DNA from 3 places in the Microbacterium sp. SORGH_AS_0862 genome. Region 2 is predicted to be linked to each of the others. Evidence: predicted binding sites of a transcription regulator. Region 2 holds the regulator's gene; each other region holds the start of a gene.

Region 1 (6,935 bases), 780 kb from region 2:
GTTCGGCCAGGTCTCGATCCGCGGCGGCTCCGTCACACTCAAGGGGACCGACATCACCGGATGGAAGCCCAACAAGCTGGTTTCGACCGGAGTGGGCTTCGTGCCCCAGACGAACAACGTGTTCCCCTCGCTCACGATCGAGGAGAACCTGCAGATGGGCATCTACCAGAAGCCGCGCAAGTTCCGGGAGCAGCTCGACAAGATCTTCGAGATCTTCCCGGTGCTCGCCGACCGTCGCGATCAGCGGGCAGGCTCGCTGTCGGGCGGTGAGCGCCAGTCCGTCGCGATGGCGCGCGCCCTCATGATGGACCCGTCCGTGCTGCTGCTCGACGAGCCCTCGGCGGGCTTGTCACCGGTCCGTCAGGACGAGACCTTCATCCGCACCCGCCGCATCAACAAGGCGGGCGTGAGCGTGATCATGGCCTCGAGCAGAACGCGCGACGCTGCCTGCAGATCTGCGACCGCGCGTACGTGCTCGACCAGGGACGCGACGCCTACACGGGCACGGGACGCGAGCTCGCGAACGACCCGAAGGTCATCCAGCTCTACCTCGGCACGCTCGCAGCCGACGTGGATGCCGACAAGTCCGCCGCATCCGCCGCAGCACCCGCCACGGCCGAACCGGCTCCCGCCGGCACGGTGGCCCCGGACGAGCAGGTTCCGACGTCCGTGACGGCCGGCTCGAGCGCGGCGGAAGACCTCCCGCCGGCAGCCGAGCCCATGTCGGACCCCGGTGCGGAGCCCGACGCCGGCAAGGCCTGAAACCCGCGCGGCGCCACACGCCGCCTGAGCGCTCCGAAGGGGGCGGATGCACCCGCATCCGCCCCCCCTCCTTGTCCCCGCCCTCCGCCCTGCCCGCACGGCGCCCCGGCCCGCACGGCGCCCCGGCCCGTGGACCGCCTGCTCGCCTGTCACAAATCGCGCCGATAGCCGCGATTTGTGACAGGCGAGCAGGGGGGTGGAACGAGCACAGGCGGGGAACGAGCGTCCGGGGGGCGGACGGTGGGCGGACGGGCCGAGGCGAGACGCTCGCACGCGCACCGCCCGCGGACACATGAACGCCCCCGGGCGGACCCGGGGGCGTTCGTGTGCGTGAGCAGTCAGATCAAGACTTGCCCTCGACAGCGCTCTGCCAGACGGGCTTGTTGTCACCGTCGAACTTGTAGATGCCGATGAAGGCGCTCGAGGGGTCGTTCTTGTCGTTGAACGGCCCCGTGCCGGCGACACCCGTGTAGTGGATGTCCTTGCCGTCGGCGATGAGAGCCTTGCAGTCGGCGTACGTGGAGCACTCTTCGCCACCGGTCGCACCCGACACCGCGGCCAGGTTCGCCTGGATGGTGGCCGGGTCGGTCGCGCCGCCCTTCAGGGCCGCGAGGGCCGAGAGGATGACCGCGTCGTAGGACTCAGCGGAGTACGAGTAGTCGTCGAGCGCCGAGCCTTCGACCGCCTCGTGCCAGGCCGAGGCCCGCTCCTTGAAGTCCTCGGCGGGGTTCGCACCGGGGATCGTGCCCTGCGCGCCCTCGAGCGTTCCGGGCTCGAAGTCCGACGAGAAGTCCGACGTGTTGCCGTCCGTGTAGTAGGTGCGGGACATGTCCCAGCCCTGCGACACGAGCTCGGGGATGATCGCCTTGGTCTCATCGAACGCGATGATCACGATCGCGTCGGGGTTGGTGGCCAGCGCCGCCGTCACCTCGGACGAGAAGGTGGTCTGACCGGGAGGGAACTCCTGGCCCGCGCCCTTGGCGCCGTAGGTGACCGAGCCGCCCGCGCCGGTGACCGTCTCCTCGATCACGTCGCGCAGGCCCGTGCCGTAAGCGTCGTTGAAGACGAGGAACGCGATGTTCGCGTTGCCGTCGCTCGTGATGAGCTGACCCAGCGCGGAACCCTGCACCGTGTCCGGCGGAGCGGTGCGGAAGTAGAAGTCGGAGTAGCCCGAGAGGGAGGCCGCCGTGTTCGCGGGCGAGATCTGCACGATCGGGCTCGCGCTCTTGGTGAGCTTGTCGACGACGTTCAGCGACACCGAGGAGGATGCGGCGCCGATCACGATCGAGACGTCTGCGTTGATGAGCTCGTCGGCCGAGGCGGACGAGACGGTCATGTCGTTGCTGTCACCGGAGTCGGTCCAGAACGTACATGCCTTGTCGCCAGCGGCGACGATGTCATCGACAGCCAGGCCGACACCGGCGATCTCGGGCGGGCCGAGGAACGCCAGGGTTCCCGTGGTGGGCAGCAGGGTGCCGACCTTCAGGATGTCAGCGCTCGTGGTGCCGTCGGCACAGTTCTGCGCCGTGTAGTCGCCACCTGCGTCTGAGCTGCCGGAGGGCGCTGCTTCGCCCCCGCCGGCACACCCGACGAGCGCAAGCGCCGAGACGCCCGCGAGGGCGGTCGCGGCAAACCACGCCTTCTTGGAGTGAACCATCTGGTTCCGTCCTTTCACTCTTCAATGCGCGACCTGGACGCCGCGTTGCGCCAGAAGCTAGCCGCGCATTGTTACGAGTGTGTTGTAGGCGCGCGTCGCGCACAGTCTCCGCACCCTTTCGCGACGAAATCGTTATGAATCGCGCCGCTTTTCGACGCATTACGTCAATTCGGCCACGTCGGACGGAGCGTTCTGCAATCCTGCGCTCTTGCGCGCACGGCGCGAGGCGACGATCGAATCCGCGCTCAGCAGGATGAGCGCCGCCCACACGAGCGCGAAGCCCGCCCACCGTCCGGCCGTCATCGGCTCGCCCAGCACCCACCACCCGATGAGGAACTGCAGCACGGGCGCGACGAACTGGACGATGCCGAGCAGCGTCAGAGGCGCCCGGCGCGCACCCGCGGCGAACAGCAGCAGCGGAACGGCCGTCACGACGCCTGCCAGCGCAAGGGCCACGGTGGTGCCCACGCCGGCGGAAGCGAAGCCCAGTCCCGTCGTCAGGCCCACCACGACGAGCTGCACGAGGGCGAGAGGGGTGAGCCAGAGCGATTCCAGCGTGAGCCCGCTGACCGCATCCACGGATGGGCCGATCTTCTTCTTCACGAGCCCGTAGAAACCGAACGAGAACGCGAGGATGAGGGCGATCCAGGGCATGGCGCCGTAGCCGACCACGATCACCACGACCGCGGCGGTGGCGAGACCGATCGCGACCCACTGCGTCGGACGCAGCCGCTCGCGCAGCACGAGCACGCCCAGCAACACCGTCACAATCGGGTTGATGAAGTACCCGAGGCTCGTCTCGATGACGTGGCCGCTCAGGGTGCCGATGAGATACGTCTGCCAGTTGACGTAGATCAGGATGCCGGCGAGCACCGTGAGGGCGACGGGCCGGCCTTGGCGCAGGATCGCACCGAGGCGCCGCCACGAGCGCGTCACCGCGATCAGGAGCGCACAGAACACCAGCGACAACAGGATGCGCCACGCCACGATCTCGAACGCGCCCACGGGCGCCAGCAGCAGGAAGTACAGCGGCAGCACGCCCCACAGCAGGTATGCGGAGAAGGCATACAGGCCGCCGGCGAGGCTCTGCTCGGTGGGAGTGCGCGGGTTCACCGATCCAGCCTAGAACCGCGGGCACGCAGTGGCGCGCGCCCGCAACGAACGAAGCCCCCGACCGAACGGCCGGGGGCTTCGAGCAGGCGATGTCAGCGGACGACGACCGCGAGCACGTCGCGCGCGGAGAGCACGAGGTACTCGTCGGCGCCGAACTTGACCTCGGTGCCGCCGTACTTGCTGTAGATCACGCGGTCGCCGACGGCGACGTCGAGCGGAACACGGTTGCCGTTGTCGTCGATGCGGCCGGGGCCCACGGCCACGACCTCGCCCTCCTGGGGCTTCTCCTTGGCGGTGTCGGGGATGACCAGGCCACTAGCGGTGGTCTGCTCGGCCTCGACCTGCTGGATGACGATGCGGTCCTCGAGCGGCTTGATGGAAACCGACACGGTCTACCTCTTCTTTCTCGCTTCGTGAAACGGAAGACTCAGTTAGCACCCTCACACCGAGAGTGCTAATGGCAAGTCTAGAGGCGTCCTGGCACTCGTGCAACGCGAGTGCCAACACGACGTCACGCCTAGGCTGGAGCGATGGAGATGAGCGAGCTGCGCGCCCTTCTCACCCCCGAAGGCCTGCGCCTGCTGGATGAGACGGGGCCGATCGAGTCGACGGCCGCGGTCGCCGCGGCCGTGAGCAGGCTCCGCGCCGCGGGACACGGTCCCGACCTCGTCTCGGCCGTGGTCAGTCAGGCGCGACTCCGCTCCCGTGCCGCGGCGAAGTTCGGGCCCTTCGCCGGGCGGATGCTCTTCACTCCCGCCGGCCTCGAGCAGGCCACGCGCCTGAGCGTGGCGGCCCGCCACGCTGGACGCTTCCGGGATGCGGGACGCCGCCGGATCGCTGATCTCGGATGCGGCATCGGCGGCGACGCCCTGGGGTTCGCAGCCCTCGGGCTCGAGGTCACCGCCGTCGACGCCGACGAGCTGACCGCGGCCGTCGCCGCCTACAACCTGGCGCCCTTCGCCGACACCGTCACGGTCTCGCACGCACGCGCAGAGGATGTCGATCTCGCGGACAGGGATGCGGTGTGGCTCGACCCTGCACGCCGCCCGGTCGGCGGGTCCCACAGCGATCGGCTGCGCGCAGACGAGTACAGCCCCGCGCTCAACTGGGCGTTCGAGATCGCCGAGCGGATCCCGACCGGCATCAAGCTGGGTCCCGGCTTCGACCGCGACAGCATCCCCCGGGATGTCGAGGCGCAGTGGATCAGTGTGGACGGCTCGACGATCGAGCTCGTGCTCTTCTCCCGGGAGCTGGCCCGCGACGGCGTACGGCGCGCAGCGCTCGTCGTCCGCGGCGACCAGGTGCACGAGCTCACATCCGCCCACGACGCCGAGGACGTCGACCCCCGCCCGCTCGGCGCCTTCCTGCATGAGCCCGACGGCGCCGTGATCCGGCTCCCGCCTGATCGGCGACGTCGCCCGCTCACTGGATGCGGGCACGCTCGACGAACGCATCGCGTACCTCACCTCGGACCAGCCGGTGACGAGCCCGTTCGTGCAGAGCTTCCGCGTGCGCGAACAACTCCCCGCCGATGAGAAGAAGCTCGCCCGCGCCCTCCGCGAGCGCGGTGTCGGGACGCTCGAGATCAAGAAACGCGGCGTCGATGTAGACCCGGCGAAGCTGCGCACCCGACTCAAGCTCACGGGCGACGCGTCGGCGACGCTGCTGCTGACGCGGATCGGCGACAAGCGGACGGCGATCCTGGCGGATCGCGTCTGATCAGCCCTCGCCGACGACCCTGCGTCGTCGGAACATCGCCGCGGCGTACACGAACGCGACGGCGGCCGCGATCACGATCGCACCCGCCGCGACGACCGCCACCGCCCCCCAGAGCGCATCGCCCGCGAGAAACGCCGACACAGCGATGAACACCGCGCTCGGCACCAGCATGCAGGCCAGAACCCCGGCCGTGACCACGACCACAGGGTTGATTCGTCCCCACTCGATCCCCATGTCTGCGAACATATCAAGCCCGCCGGGGCCGAGTGCGCGTCTCCCATCGGGAGAATCAGCCGATCCACCCCGATTGGATGCCGGCGTACATGAGCCATCCCGCGCTGTAGATCAACGAGAGCGCACCGAGCGAGACACCCCACGCCGCGATCGGGCGACTCTCCACGCACCCGCGCAACGACATGAGCCCGAGCACGACGGCTCCCACGCCGATCGGGAAGCCCCAGCCGACCACGATGGCGACGATGAGAGCGACCACCGCGAAACCGAGGGACAGCGTCGCGAAGTTCGCGGGCGACGCCGCATCCGTCGTCGGCAGGGTTGCGGTCGTCGCCGGGAGCTCCTCATGCTGGGCGACCTGCTCCTGCACGTCGACGGGCGCCGTCGGCGGGCGGGTGAAGCCGCCGCGGTGCGTGCCCGGGAGGTCGGCGGCCTGCGTCGGGACGACGACGTCGTCCGACGGCGACTCGACACGCGCGGCGACCGGCCACGGCTCGGCGGTGGGTGGCTGCGGCGAGGGATCCAGAGCCGCAGCAGCGGCCAGCAGCGGCTGCGCGGCCGCCTCGTCCGGCGGGAACGACAACGAGAACGCCTCCGGCTCGTCCGGCGCGCCCTCCCCCCGTTCGCGGTTCACCGCTGCTCCGCCACCTGGATCTCGGTGACCGGCAGCGTCGAGTCCGCGCCGAAGCGGAGCGTCGACGGCGCGCGCCCTGCGGCGATGAGCTCGGCGGCCAGCACCGCGATCATCGCGCCGTTGTCGGTGCACAGGCTCAGCGGCGGGATGCGGACCGCGACGCCGGCCGCGGCGCCGGCCGCGGCGCCGCGCTCCAGAGCCACGTCGCGCAGCCGGCGATTGGCGATCACACCGCCGCCCAGCAGCAGGCGCGGCACGTCGTGGCGCGCGCACGCATCCAGCGCCTTCGTCACGAGCACGTCGACGACAGCCTCGCGGAAGGATGCGGCGACGTCGGGCACGGACGCATCCGGCGTCTGCTCGAGGTAACGCGCCACCGCCGTCTTCAGTCCCGAGAAGGAGAAGTCGTAGCGATGCTCGGCCATATCGGAGGCGCGGGAGAGCCCACGGGGGAAACGGATCGCGGTCGGATCGCCGTCGGCGGCGGCGCGGTCGATCTGCGGGCCTCCCGGGTAGGGCAGGCCCAGGATCCGCGCGACCTTGTCGAACGCCTCTCCTGCGGCGTCGTCCACCGTCTCGCCGAGCAGCTCCACATCGCTGGTGAGGTCGCGCACGAGCAGCAGGGAGGTGTGGCCGCCGCTGACGAGAAGCGCCACCGTCGGGTACTCCAGGGGCGCCGCATCCGCATCGAGGATGTCGGCCGCGATGTGGCCCACGAGGTGGTTGACCGCGTAGAGCGGCTTGCCGAGCCCCACCGCGAGCGCCTTCGCCGCCCCGACGCCGACCATGAGTGCGCCGGCGAGGCCCCGGACCCGA
Region 2 (6,935 bases):
TCATCGGCGGCGACCCTGCGGACGTGCCTCCGCGTCAGCGGCAAGACGGGCATGGGTGTCGAAGCCCTGCTGGATCGTATCGTCGAGCGGATCCCCGCACCCGTCGGAGACCCCGCGGCTCCGGCACGCGCGATGATCTTCGACTCCGTCTACGACGCGTACCGCGGCGTCGTCACCTACGTCCGCATGGTCGACGGCAAGCTCGAGCCGCGCGAGCGGATCCAGATGATGTCGACCAAGGCCACCCACGAACTGCTCGAGATCGGCGTCTCCAGCCCCGAGCCCGTCCCCACCAAGGGCCTGGGCGTCGGAGAGGTCGGATACCTGATCACGGGCGTGAAGGATGTGCGCCAGTCGAAAGTCGGTGACACCATCACGAACCACCGCAAGCCCGCCACCGACGCGCTGCCCGGTTACACCGACCCCAAGCCCATGGTCTTCTCGGGCATCTACCCGATCGACGGCAGCGATTACGCGGAGCTGCGCGAGGCGCTCGACAAGCTGAAGCTGTCCGACGCATCGCTGCAGTACGAGCCGGAGACCTCCGTCGCGCTCGGCTTCGGCTTCCGCTGCGGATTCCTCGGGCTCCTGCACCTCGAGATCATCACCGAGCGCCTCTCGCGCGAGTTCGGCCTCGACCTGATCACCACTGCGCCCTCCGTGACGTACGAGGTCATGACGGACACGGGGGAGACGGTCACCGTCACCAACCCGAGCGAGTACCCGGACGGCCGGGTGGCCGAGGTCTCCGAGCCGGTCGTCAAGGTCGGCATCCTGCTGCCCAAGGATTACGTCGGCACCGTGATGGAGCTGTGCCAGTCGCGCCGCGGAACGCTGCTGGGGATGGACTATCTCAGCGAGGACCGCGTCGAGCTGCGCTACAACATGCCGCTGGGTGAGATCGTCTTCGACTTCTTCGACCACCTCAAGAGCCGCACGCAGGGCTACGCGAGCCTGGACTACGAGCCCGCCGGTTCCCAGACGGCCGACCTCGTGAAGGTCGACATCCTCCTGCAGGGCGAGAAGGTCGACGCCTTCAGCTCGATCGTGCACCGAGAGAAGGCATACGCCTACGGCACGATGATGACCGAGCGGCTGCGCAAGCTCATCCCTCGTCAGCAGTTCGAGGTTCCGATCCAGGCCGCCATCGGCGCGCGGATCATCGCCCGCGAGAACATCCGCGCGATCCGCAAGGACGTGCTCGCCAAGTGCTACGGCGGCGACATCACGCGTAAGCGCAAGCTGCTCGAGAAGCAGAAGGAGGGCAAGAAGCGCATGAAGATGGTCGGACGCGTCGAGGTGCCCCAGGAGGCGTTCATCGCCGCACTGTCGGGTGACGTCGAGACGAAGAAGTAGGGGATTCACATTCGGATCGTGCATCCAGGCCGGCTCGGTACGCTGGAGACCATGCGCCGTGGGACCTTCCGGGACGAGACCGTCGACTACGCCGCCGTCGGGGCGACGCAGGCTCCCGACCTCCTCCAGTACCCGCCGGAGAAGAGCATCCCCGCACAGGAGTCGTGGAAGCTGGGCAGCGGCGAAGAGCGCTTCCGCTCGGCGGGCGACGCGCTGCTCTCCTGGAGTGCCCTCCGCGACGGCGGCATCTCGATCGCAGAGGTGCGCCCCGCATCCGACCCGAGCTACTCGGGCGTCTCGTTCGACGACGAGGGCCAGCCGATCGCCCCCAGTCGCCTCGATGCCGACCAGCGCTTCGATGCCGACGGGACACCGTACGTGGCCGCCGGTTCATCGGTGCATGTGCGCGGGCGCGTCGGCGGCTACCGCGTCGACGCGGAGCTGCGGGTGATCTTCGTCGTCGAGGAGAAACGACGCATCGGGTTCGCGCTGGGCACGGTGCGCGACTCGGTGGTGAGCGGCGAGGAGTCGTTCATGATCGAGTGGCGCGGCGACGACGAGGTCTGGTTCACCGTTCGTGCATTCGACCGCCCGGTGGCGCCGCTCTACCGCCTTGTCCCCGCGCTCGTGCGCCGCCGCCGCCGCGAGCTCTTCGGCCGGTACCTGCGCGCGATCTCGCCCATGTACACGACCCCCGCCTGATGGCCCCATCCGTTCTTCCCGACGGCGACATCGCACCCGCCGACGGCGCTCTCCCCGAGGGCACGGTGGTGGATTCCGGCACAGACTTCGGTGTCTACATCCACGTTCCGTACTGCCGTGTGCGCTGCGGATACTGCGACTTCAACACGTACACCGCGGATGAGCTGCGCGGCCACCGACGGGACGACTACCCGGACGACCTGAGCCGCGAGATCGCCCTGGCGACCCGGGTGCTGGCAGACGTTCCGCGGCCGGCGCAGACCGTCTTCTTCGGCGGGGGCACGCCGACCCTGCTGTCATCGGCGGCGCTGGGTAGCATGTTGCATGCCGTGCGCGAGGGCTTCGGCATCGCAGAAGGCGCCGAGATCACTGTCGAGGCCAATCCGGATTCCGTGACCCCCGCGTCCCTCGCCGAACTGGCCGACGCCGGAGTGACGCGGGTCTCGATCGGCATGCAGTCGAGCGTCCCGCACGTTCTGGCCGCTCTCGACCGCACGCACGACCCCGCCAACGTGGCAGCGGCCGTCGCCGGGGCACGGGCGGCCGGGCTCGATGTGAGCGTCGATCTGATCTACGGCGCCCCGGGGGAGTCTCTGGCCGATTGGCGAGCCTCGGTCGACGCCGCCCTCGCGCTGGAGCCGGATCACCTCTCCGCCTACGCGCTCATCATCGAGGACGGCACCAAGCTCGCCCGCCGCATCCGTGCCGGCGAGGTCCGCGCGCCGGACGACGATCTGCAGGCCGAGATGTACGAGCTCGTCGACGACGCGATGGCGGATGCGGGCTACGACTGGTACGAGGTCTCGAACTGGGCGCGCGGCGCGAGGCATCGTTCGCGCCACAACCTCGCCTACTGGCGCGGAACCGACTGGTGGGGGTTCGGTCCGGGCGCGCACAGCCACGTCGCCGGCGTGCGCTGGTGGAATGTGAAGCACCCGGCGGCGTACGCGCAACGACTCTCGCAGGGCTCGTCGCCCGCGGCCGCCAGGGAGGTTCCCGATCAGGAGGCGCGCACGCTCGAGCGGATTCTGCTCGAATCCCGCATCCGCGAGGGCCTGCCGATCGAAGCGGTCCCGAGCGATCGGCGCAGCGCCGTGGCCGGACTCATCGCCGACGGGCTCGTCGACGGCGCGACCGCTCTGCGCGGTCGCATCGTGCTCACGCGTCGCGGCCGGCTGCTGGCCGACGCGGTCGTCCGCGCGCTGACCGACTGACTCAGCGGGTGAGCGCCGCGAGCACCTCAGCGCGCGGCAGCGGCACATCCTCCGTCGAGGTGTCGTAACGGCGCACGAGCTGGCCGTCCCGGAAAGCGGGCCAGCCAGGATCGCCGGTCTCGGCGAAACGGATCCAGTCGGCGTGCATGCGCGTGGCCAACTCCTGCGGGGCACCGGTCCCCGCCATCGTGATCGCGCCCGAGTCGCCCAGCGCGTCGAAGACGAAGCCGATTTCCAGAGCGTGCGCGGCGCGAAGATCGCGCACCGGGCTCGGCCAGGCGAACTCGTACACGAATGTCGGCGCGCTGCGCGCACGCGCGACCTCGATCGCCGGCTGTCGGACGGCCAGATCCGTCAGGACCTGTCCGATGATCTCTCCCGGAGAGGCGTCGCGGAAAGCCGCCCGGTACTCGCGCCAGACGCCCCGCGGGAGACGCTTCGCGAGCGCCAGAAGTGCATACGTGCGGCGCGAGAGCTTCGCGAGTGCCGCCGCGGGGTACCAGAGGCGGTACTCGTCGGTGTTGGTGCCGATGATGACCGGAAGGTCGGCATCGACGAGGGCGCGGCGCGGGTTCTCCGGCAACGTCGTCGGGTCGATGGTGGCGTTGAAGCCCGGTGCGGCCTTCAACAACGTGGACGACGCCGTCAGCTCGTCCCTCGCGGCGACGAGTCGCTCCGGCGAGATCGTTCGAAGGGCCTCGGCGGTGGCGGGCGTGCCGAGCTTGCGCGCGATGTCCTGTGTCGGCCGGGCGGCGCGCTCGGCCGATACGGCGTCCAGCGGTCCCGACTCGATGACGGCCCCCGCGAGGAGCGGGCGCAGGTCCTCGCGAGCGAGAAGCGCGGCGACCACGGCGCCGCCGGCCGATTCGCCGAAGATGGTGATCCTCGAGGGATCGCCGCCGAAACGGGCGATGTTGCGGTGGGTCCATCGCAGGGCCTCGGCAGCATCAGCGAGTCCGACATTGCGAGGCGCGTCCGGCAGGACCGAGAAGCCCTCGGCGCCGAGACGATAGTTCGCCGACACGAAGACGACTCCGTCACGCGCGAACGGTGTGCCGTCATAGGTGCTGATGGCGCTCGTACCTCGTTCGAGCGCCCCGCCGTGGACCCACAGCATCACCGCGGCGCCGTCCGCATCCGCGGGCCGCCACACGTTGACGGTCAGGATGTCGTCGCCGGGGATGATCGTCGATGCGAGGAGCTCGCCGACGAACCCGGGATAGGGCGACTGTGGCGATGTGGGCCCGAAAGCCGTGGCCTCGCGCACGCCCTCCCAGGCCGCGACCGGCTCGGGGAGAGCGAAGCGCCGTGCTCCGACCGGGGGCTGTGCGTAGGGGATGCGGAGGTAGCGCTCGATCCCCTCGAAGCGGGTTCCGGATACTGCTCCGGCCTCGGTGTGGACGACGGGATGGGACATGCGACCTCCTCTCGAGAGTCTACGGGAGGCCTTCCGGCGACTCGCCTCCCGAGCGCGCTAGAATTGGCACTCCCAGACCTCGAGTGCCAGGAGGGAGTGCGCATGGTCAGCGATCGGGGACTCGACGTGCTTCGGGCGATCGTCCAGGACTACGTCGAGACGCGCGAACCCGTCGGCAGCAAGTCGATCGTCGAACGTCATTCGTTCGGCGTGTCCGCGGCGACGATCCGCAACGACATGGCGCTGCTCGAGGACGAGGAGCTGATCACCGCACCGCACACGTCGTCCGGCCGGGTGCCGACCGACAAGGGCTATCGCGTGTTCGTCAACCACCTCGCCGAGCTGCGCCCGCTCACGAGCGCCCAGCGCTCGGCGATCACGGCGTTCCTCGGGGCTCCGGCGGATCTCGATGACATGCTGGGGCGCACCGTCCGCGCCCTGACCCAGCTCACCGGTCAGGTCGCCCTGGTGCAGTATCCGTCGTTCGAGCGCGCGAGCATCACGCACGTCGAACTCGTCCACCTCGGTGGCTCGCGCCTGGTCGTCGTGCTCGTCACCGACACCGGTCGGGTGTCGCAGCGTCTGATGGCGGGGCCCGAGCCGCTCGATGAGACGGATGTGGCGACGCTCCGCGCGCAGGTGTCGGTCCTCGTCACCGGGAGGCCCGTCCGCGAGGGCACACAACGCGTCGCGCAGGCTCTGGCCGAGACGTTGACCGACAGCCGGTCCGATAGAGCCCTCGGTGCGCTCCTGCGCACCGTGGGTGAGGAGCTCGACGAGTTCCGGCAGGATCGGCTGGTCATGGCGGGTACCGCCAACCTCGCCCGGGCAGAGGGTGACTTCCGCGGCAGCATCTACCCGCTGCTGGAAGCGATCGAGGAGCAGGTCACGCTGCTGCGTCTGATGGGCGAGATGGTGGCCGACGAGCAGGGACTCGCCGCATCCATCGGCCGCGAGAACGAGGCGTTCGGACTCGTCGAGGCGTCGGTGGTGGCCAGCGATTACGACACGACCGGGGGGCAGGCGCGCGTGGGCGTGCTCGGGCCCACCCGAATGGACTACTCCAGCAACCTCGCGGCCGTCCGTGCCGTGGCTCACTACCTGAGCCGTCTGCTGGAAGAAGACGAACGCGCGCGCTGAGCGCGCGCGAGACGATTCCGCGGCACGCGGACGGGAAGGCTGAAGTGGCAGACCACTACGAAGTACTCGGGGTGCCTCGCGATGCATCGCAGGATGACATCAAGAAGGCGTATCGCAAGCTCGCGCGCCAGCTGCATCCCGATGTGAATCCCGGTGAGGACGCGGCGGAGCGGTTCAAGCTCGTCACGCACGCCTACGACGTGCTGAGTGACAGCGAGCAGCGTCGCCGATACGACATGGGCGGCGACAGCGGCGGGTTCGGCGGGGCGCAGGGCTTCGGCGGGTTCGGCGACATCTTCGACACGTTCTTCGGCGGCGGCGGCGCAGGACGGGTACGCCCGCGCTCGCGCACCGAACGGGGCCAGGACGCCCTCGTGCGCGTGACGCTGGAGCTGCGAGAGGTGATCTTCGGAGCGCACCGCGACATCGAGGTGGACACCGCCGTGCTCTGCGAGACGTGTGAGGGCGGGTGCTGCCAGCCGGGTACGTCACCCGTCACGTGCGACATCTGCCACGGCAGCGGCCACGTCCAGCGCACGGTCCGGAGCCTGCTCGGCAACGTCGTCACCAACCAGCCCTGCGCGACGTGCCAGGGCTACGGCACCACGATCCCTTACCCGTGCGCGACGTGCCAGGGCCAGGGCCGGGTGCGTGCGCGGCGAACGGTGTCGGTCGACATCCCCGCGGGCGTGGAGACGGGCCTGCGGCTCCAGCTTCCCGGCTCCGGTGAGGTGGGCCCTGCGGGCGGCCCCCACGGCGACCTGTATCTGGAGATCACGGTCGCCGCCGACGAGGTCTTCAGCCGCGACGGCGACGACCTGCTCGCGACCCTCGACGTCTCGATGCCAGACGCGATCCTCGGCACCACGACCCGGATCGAGGCGCTGGACGGCCCCGTCGACCTCGAGCTGCGCGCGGGTGTCCAGGCGGGCGACGTGCTCACGATCAAGGGCCGCGGCATCACGCCGCTTCGCGGCAACCAGCGCGGCGACCTGAAGATCGGCGTTCACGTGGTCACGCCGACCCGCCTCGACCACAAGGAGCGGGCTCTCATCGAGGAGTTCGCCAAGAAGACGAAGGCGCCGGCTCCCCGCCTGTCGGAGTTC
Region 3 (6,935 bases), 2.5 Mb from region 2:
CGTCGTCATGCCGCCCGCCGGCGTGGCTGCTGCTGAGCCGCGGGAATCTCGTCGTCGATGTCGACCGTGAGTCCCGCCGTCGAACTGGCGGACTCGGCGAGGGACTGGAGGAAGACGGGGTTCAGCGACTCGGGCTCTGCGGAGGAGAAGACGAACCGTAGGGGGATCGATGAATGGATCCAGAGCGTCTCACGTCCATCCTCTCCGCGGACGTTGAGCGTGAAGGATTCCTGGCGACGCAACTTCGTGGTGGCGACCACCTTGACATGCGCCAGCAGACGATCGTTCATCTCGACCGGGGCAGTGGAGTTTGCGTAGTAGAGCTGTCCCATGAGGAGACCTTTCGATCGTGACGAGGCTTGTTCGATGAGGACATTACTAGGTAGGCTAGCGATATGGCAAGCAAACATTTCGCGAATCGTGAGTTTCGATGAGCGACCGCGCAATGTACTGGTACAACGCGAACGACGTGCGCCAGCAAGCAGGCAGACGAGTGCTCGACGCGCTGCGCACGTATCGCGCCGCCGAGATGGCGATGCGCCGCCGCACCCAGGAGTCCATGGGCATGGGCGAGAACGACCTCCTCCTGCTGCAGTACCTCATGCGTGCAGCTCAACGGGGCGGAGAAGTCTCGCCCGTCGATATCGGCAGGTACCTAGGAGTCTCGACGCCCTCGGTGACGGGGATCCTGGATCGGCTCGAGCGCAGCGGACACCTGAAGCGCAAACCGCACCCGCAGGACCGTCGGCGGTTGCTTGTCGAGACGACGGATCTCGCCCACGTCGAGGTGCGCCGCACGCTGGACGGTATGCACACGCGGATGATGGCTGCCGTCCGGTCTCTCGGCCCCGGCGATGCAGACGCCATCGTCGGCTTCCTCCATGCGATGACGGAGGCCGTGGATGCGGTCGATTCCCCCATCGGCGCTGAAGCCTCCACTGCCTGAACCACGTCTCGGGGCGCCGGTCGTGCCGGGCGTACACTCGCGCGTAGGGGGAGATATGGGCAACGTCAGGATCCTGGGGGCCGCTTTCATCGTGGGGCTGTCGCTCGTGGTGGCGGGGTGCACAGCCACGCCCGATCCGCCACCCTCCACCAGCGCGCCGGCTCCCTCGCCCAGTACCCCGACGCCGACGGCGAGCGTCACCCTTGCGCCGAGCCCTCAGCCGCCGTCGGCGCAGATTCCGGCTGATTGCGGCGCGGTCGGATCCGCGGCAACCCGCGCCGCGACCGTCGACCAGATGACGGAGTACGGTGATGCGGCCCAGTTCACGCGCCCAGTACCACCCGACGCGAGCCTCGTCCTCGGTTGTAACTGGATCGTCGGCGACGCAACCGGATATCTCCTCCTGATCAGCAGAGCGGATGCGGATGAGGCACAGTCCTACGCGGAGTCGACGCTGCCGAGCGAAGGGTATTCGTGCCAGGTGGGGGACGAGCCCGCCTTCATCTGCACGCATACGATCGGCGGGACCACCTACCCCGTCGACAGCGTCGAGACGATCTACGTGCGGGACGGTGTGTGGATCTATCAGTCGGCGTCGAACACGGACGGGGAGGCGTTGCTGACCGACCTGGTCGCTGCCGTCTGGGGGTCGTGAACCGTGCCCCCGCGTAGTCTCGATCGGTGACCTCGCCCCACCCACGTCGCCTGCCCCGACCGATCGCCCTCGCCGGCGCTGTCCTCGTAGGCGTTCTCACGGCGACCCAGGCGCAGATCAACGGCGCGCTGGGCGCGGCGATCGGCGATGCTCTGACGGCCGCCGCCATCTCGTTCGGATCGGGCTTCCTCATCCTGCTCGCCCTCAGCGCGCTGCTGGCCGGCGGCCGCGCGGGAATCGCCCGCCTCATCGCGGGTGTTCGCGAGCGCCGCATCCCGGTATGGATGATCCTCGGCGGTGCCGCGGGAGCGTTCACCGTCTTCACGCAGGGACTCGCGGTCGCGGCGATCGGCGTCGCGGCCTTCACTGTCGGCGTGGTCGCGGGGCAGACCGTCAACGGGGTCGTCCTCGATCGGGTCGGCTACGGTCCCGCCGGCGTCGTCGGGGTCACCATCGGACGCCTTGTCGGGGCTCTGCTCGTCGTTGCGGCGGTGGTGGTCTCACTGGTGGGTGAGGGGGCCGCATCCGTTCCGGTCTGGCTGCTCGTGCTGCCCCTGCTCGCGGGCGCGGGAATCGCTTGGCAGCAGGCGACGAACGGACGACTGCGCAACGAGGTGGGCAGCCCGTTGACGGCCACACTCGTGAACTTCGCCGGCGGCACCGTGCTCCTGGCGGCGGCGGCCGCCGTCCGGCTCGGGATCGCGGGACCGCCTCGGCTGCCGTCCGAACCGTGGCTCTACGTGGGCGGTGCCATCGGCGTCGTCTACATCTTCCTGTCGGCCGCCCTTGTCCGGCACACCGGTGTGCTCCAACTGGGGCTCGGATCGGTGGTGGGCCTGCTCGGTGCTTCCGTCGTCATCGACGCGCTCTTTCCCGGACATGCCGGGCCGCCCATCGAGGTGGCGTTGATCGCCGTGGTCGTCGCTGTCGGCGGTGTCGTCGTCGCGACCGTCCCGCGCTGGCGGCGCCGATGATCAGCGCGGGAGCCTGCTGAGGAACGCCGCGCCGTCGATCTGCTTGATCCGTGTCTCGCGGGACAGGTCGGGTTTGCCCCCGACGTACAGCCACCCCAACAGCCGCTCGTTCTTGCGAAGCCCGTGCACCTTGGCGACGGCTTTGCTGCGGGTGTAGTGGCCCGTGCGCCAGATCACGCCCCATCCCGCCTCGTCGAGAGCGAGGCTCAGCATGTGCGCGACGCCGGACGCGACCGCCTCCTGCTCCCAATCCGGCACTTTGTCCTTCTGGATGCGCGCGACGACCGCGATCAGCAGCGGGGCGCGCAGCGGCTTGGTCGATGCGCCGTCCTTCTTCTCCGCCTTGTGTATCGCGCGTCCGAGACGCTCACGGTCTTCGCCGCGCAGCTCGATCAGCCGCCACGGTCGCAGCGACGAGTGGTCGGCCACCCGTCCCGCGGCCGCGACCATGTCGACGAGTTCGTCACGGGTCGGCGCCTCGTCGGTCACTTTGGACCACGATCGGCGCACGCGCATCGCGTCGCGTGCGCCGGTTGTCATTCGCCGGTCTCCGGGGTGAACTCGAGCGCGATCGAGTTCATGCAATACCGGTCGCCGGTGGGCGTGCCGAAGCCGTCGGGGAACACATGACCGAGGTGGGAGCCGCAGGAGGCGCAGCGCACCTCGGTGCGCACCATCCCGTGGCTGTTGTCCTCGATCAGTTCCACGGCTTCGGGGCGGACCGACTCGTAGAAGCTCGGCCAGCCGCAGTGCGAATCGAACTTCGTCCCGCTCTGGAACAGCTCGGCACCGCAGGCGGCGCAGGCGTACAGGCCTGCTCGCGACTCGTCGAGCAGCTCGCCCGTCCAGGCGCGCTCGGTCGCGGCCTCACGCAAGACCGCGTACTTGTCTGCTCCGAGCTCCTCGCGCCACTGCTCCTCGGACTTGTTCACTGCGTAGCTCATTGGTCCTCCTTCTGTCCCATTCAACCCGACCTGCGGGGGCACTGTTCCCGTGTGACCGAGAATGAGCGGATGAGCGAACTCGAGGCCGTCATCGCGCGTTACCGGCGCTTCGCCGAGGAAGAGGCGCCGGGCCGCAGCAGGCTCTACGAGAGCTGGGCGCACGCGGTGCAGACCACCCCGGAACTCGCCGCCGTCCTGGCGCGGATCCCGGCGACCCATCGGCAGCCACCCCTGGTGTTCGCCGTCAGCAGGCTTCTGGGAGCGCCGGAGACGGACGGCACGGAGTGGGGAGCATGGGTGCTCGCCCACGCCGACGCCCTCGTGGCGGAGTCCGCGGCCCGCTCGGTGCAGACGAACGAGCCCGGGCGCTGCGCCGCCCTGCTTCCCGCGCTGTCCCGGATCCAGGGTCCCGTCGCACTCCTGGAGGTCGGCGCCAGCGCAGGCCTGTGTCTGTACCCGGATCGCTACTCCTATCGCTACGTCTCGGAATCGGGCCGGGCGCGACGGCTGGATCCGATCGCCGGTCCCGCACCCGTGGTGCTCTCGTGCGACTGGAGCGGTCAGGAGGCGGAGCTGCGCATCCCGACGGTCGTGTGGCGGGCGGGCATCGACCTGCATCCGCTCGACGTCCGCTCTGCCGAGGATCGCCGCTGGCTCACGGGGCTCGTGTGGCCGGGGGAGAGCGGACGTCGGGAGCGCATCGATGCGGCACTCGACGTCGCGGCCGAAGAGCCTCCGATCCTGCACGCGGCGGATGCGGCGGCTCCCGGCGTCATCGCCGAGCTCGCGCGGGCCGCCCCGCCCGACGCGACGCTCGTGGTCACGACGCCGGGAGTCCTCGCCCACGTGCCCTGGGACGGGCGGCGTCGCATCATCGACGCGGCGCGGGCATCGGGGCGCTGGATCACGATCGACGCGCCGGGGCTGCACGACGGCTGGAGCGGGCCTATCGATTCGGTCGACTGGCCGAAGGATCGCTTCGCTCTGGCGCTGGACGGTGAGGTGCTCGCCGCGGTCGACCCGTTGGGGGCGGCCGTGGAGTGGCGTCCGGATGCGGCGGGACCGCTCGGTTAGCGTTGTCCCGTGCCCGTGCGCGACTCCGCATCCGACGCTCTGAGCGAGCGCGACTCCCAGCTGCTCGCCTTCGAGGCGCGCTGGCTCGGGCACACCGGCGCCAAGGAGGAGGCGATCCGCGTCGAGCTTCAGCTCGCCCCCGCGCGGTACTACCAACTGCTGGGAAGGCTGATCGATACGCAGGCCGCTCTGGCCCACGATCCGCTCCTCGTCGGCCGCCTGCGCCGCATCCGCGATGAGCGTCGGCGTGAGCGCTCGACAGCCCGCCGCGGCGCCTGAGCCTCGCTCCGCGGGCGGAGCGAGGGGCTCCGGTAGCATCGTGGGGTGTCCCGAAACCCGCATCCCCGCGACCGCTTCGACGACCTGCCGAACACCTCGGGGCGTGTCGGAGCCCACCGCGCCGAGAATCCGCGCATGCGGGCGGGAGTCGTCACCCTCTGGGCGATCGTCGTCACGATCGTCCTCATCGCTGCGGGGATCTTCGGGAGTCTGGTGCTTTCCGGGCGGATCGTGCTGGTGCCCTCGCTGACTCCGACGCCGACTCCGACTCCCGAAGTGACGCCCGTCGTCGACATGTCCTTCTCCGTGCTGGTGCTCAACGCGACGCCGGAGACGGGACTGGCGACCACCCTGAAGGACGAGCTCATCGCCAAGGGGTGGGGTGCCGACCTCGTCAACGCGAGCAGCGCCAGCGCCACCGACTTCCCGCAGACGACGGTCTACTACGCCTTCCCGGGGGACGAGGCAGCGGCCAAGGGTCTCGCCGAGCTCATCGGCGGGGCGGACGTCGCCGAGAGCAACCAGTACCAGCCGACCGACGACGCCGGCACGGCCGATGTGGACGAGTCGCAGGCGAAACAGCTCACGATCGTGATCGGACTGGACCGCACCGCTGCGGGGGCGCCGAGCCCCACTCCGACCCCCTGAGGCTCCTCCTCGACGGCCGCGTGTTTCCGCGGCGTAAACAGTTCGCTGCTGCTGTGTCAACTGTGCCGGATCCGTCGCTTCGACGCTGTTCGGGCTGCATACGATGACTGCGTTCTACAGCATCAGGAGACTCGTATGGCCCAGGGCACCGTCAAATGGTTCAACGCCGAGAAGGGGTATGGATTCATCACCTCCGGCGACGGTGAGGACGTCTTCGTCCACTACTCGAACATCGACATGACCGGATTCCGCGTCCTCGAAGAAGGGCAGGCCGTGGAGTTCACGGTCGGCAGCGGACAGAAGGGTCCGCAGGCCGAGTCGGTTCGCATCGTCGCCTGAGACCCCTACTCGCGAGACCCCCGAGCGCCCGTCGGTGCTCGGGGGTCTCGTCGTGTGCGCCGCGCTCGCTCACGGCACTCGCGGCGGCTTGCACTCCCCGGGGGCGAGTGCCAGAATGGATTAGCACTCGATATCACTGAGTGCTAAAGACACAAGCCAACGTCCGGGAGGGACGAGACACACATGGCAAAGATCATCGCTTTCGATGAGGAGGCCCGTCGTGGCCTCGAGCGCGGCCTGAACACCCTGGCCGACGCCGTCAAGGTGACCCTGGGTCCCCGTGGCCGCAACGTCGTCCTCGAGAAGAAGTGGGGCGCACCCACGATCACGAACGACGGTGTCTCCATCGCCAAGGAGATCGAGCTCGACGACCCGTACGAGAAGATCGGCGCGGAGCTCGTCAAGGAGGTCGCGAAGAAGACCGATGACGTCGCCGGTGACGGAACCACGACGGCCACGGTTCTCGCTCAGGCGCTCGTGCGCGAAGGTCTGCGCAACGTCGCAGCCGGCGCCGACCCCATCTCGCTCAAGAAGGGCATCGAGAAGGCCGTCGCCGCGGTGACCGAGGCGCTGCTGGCCGACGCCAAGGAGATCGAGTCCAAGGAGCAGATCGCCGCCACCGCGTCGATCTCCGCCGCTGACCCCGCGATCGGCGAGCTCATCGCCGAGGCGATCGACAAGGTCGGCAAGGAGGGTGTGGTCACCGTCGAGGAGTCCAACACCTTCGGCACCGAGCTCGAGCTCACCGAGGGCATGCGCTTCGACAAGGGCTACCTGAACCCCTACTTCGTGACCGACCCGGAGCGCCAGGAAGCGGTCTTCGAAGACCCCTACATCCTGATCGCCAACCAGAAGATCTCGAACATCAAGGACCTCCTGCCGATCGTCGACAAGGTGATCCAGGACGGCAAGGAGCTCCTCATCATCGCCGAGGACGTCGAGGGCGAAGCTCTCGCGACCCTGGTGCTGAACAAGATCCGCGGCATCTTCAAGTCGGCCGCCGTCAAGGCTCCCGGCTTCGGCGACCGCCGCAAGGCTCAGCTGCAGGACATCGCGATCCTCACGGGCGGCCAGGT

What was found. Region 2 encodes HrcA, which represses chaperone genes, less so after heat shock. Its sites were predicted from a motif close to TTNGCACTCGNNNNNNNCGAGTGCNAA; they were not measured.
Region 1: a site for HrcA is predicted at 4,010-4,036, ahead of groES (co-chaperone GroES). Genes of this name have one in related genera too.
Region 3: a site for HrcA is predicted at 5,980-6,006, ahead of groL (chaperonin GroEL). Genes of this name have one in related genera too.

The regions. Positions count from the first base shown of each region.
Region 1 covers NZ_JAUTAY010000001.1:821,108-828,042, forward strand. Annotated here, with positions in the region: partial or broken gene QE377_RS03820 (ABC transporter ATP-binding protein) at 1-579, shown strand, start outside; gene QE377_RS03825 (ABC transporter substrate-binding protein) at 1,106-2,419, opposite strand; gene rarD (EamA family transporter RarD) at 2,579-3,532, opposite strand; gene groES (co-chaperone GroES) at 3,625-3,921, opposite strand; partial or broken gene QE377_RS03840 (SAM-dependent methyltransferase) at 4,063-5,251, shown strand; gene QE377_RS03845 (hypothetical protein) at 5,252-5,485, opposite strand; gene QE377_RS03850 (hypothetical protein) at 5,541-6,119, opposite strand; partial or broken gene tsaD (tRNA (adenosine(37)-N6)-threonylcarbamoyltransferase complex transferase subunit TsaD) at 6,116-6,935, opposite strand, start outside.
Region 2 covers NZ_JAUTAY010000001.1:38,094-45,028, reverse strand. Annotated here, with positions in the region: partial or broken gene lepA (translation elongation factor 4) at 1-1,356, shown strand, start outside; gene QE377_RS00225 (DUF1990 family protein) at 1,408-2,058, shown strand; gene hemW (radical SAM family heme chaperone HemW) at 2,058-3,272, shown strand; gene QE377_RS00215 (carboxylesterase/lipase family protein) at 3,274-4,689, opposite strand; gene hrcA (heat-inducible transcriptional repressor HrcA) at 4,792-5,829, shown strand; gene dnaJ (molecular chaperone DnaJ) at 5,874-6,935, shown strand, end outside.
Region 3 covers NZ_JAUTAY010000001.1:2,582,084-2,589,018, forward strand. Annotated here, with positions in the region: gene QE377_RS12540 (hypothetical protein) at 1-9, opposite strand, end outside; gene QE377_RS12545 (hypothetical protein) at 6-332, opposite strand; gene QE377_RS12550 (MarR family winged helix-turn-helix transcriptional regulator) at 431-946, shown strand; gene QE377_RS12555 (hypothetical protein) at 1,242-1,601, shown strand; gene QE377_RS12560 (DMT family transporter) at 1,628-2,575, shown strand; gene QE377_RS12565 (nitroreductase family protein) at 2,576-3,115, opposite strand; gene msrB (peptide-methionine (R)-S-oxide reductase MsrB) at 3,112-3,519, opposite strand; gene QE377_RS12575 (DUF2332 domain-containing protein) at 3,589-4,593, shown strand; gene QE377_RS12580 (DUF3263 domain-containing protein) at 4,603-4,872, shown strand; gene QE377_RS12585 (LytR C-terminal domain-containing protein) at 4,918-5,520, shown strand; gene QE377_RS12590 (cold-shock protein) at 5,656-5,859, shown strand; gene groL (chaperonin GroEL) at 6,043-6,935, shown strand, end outside.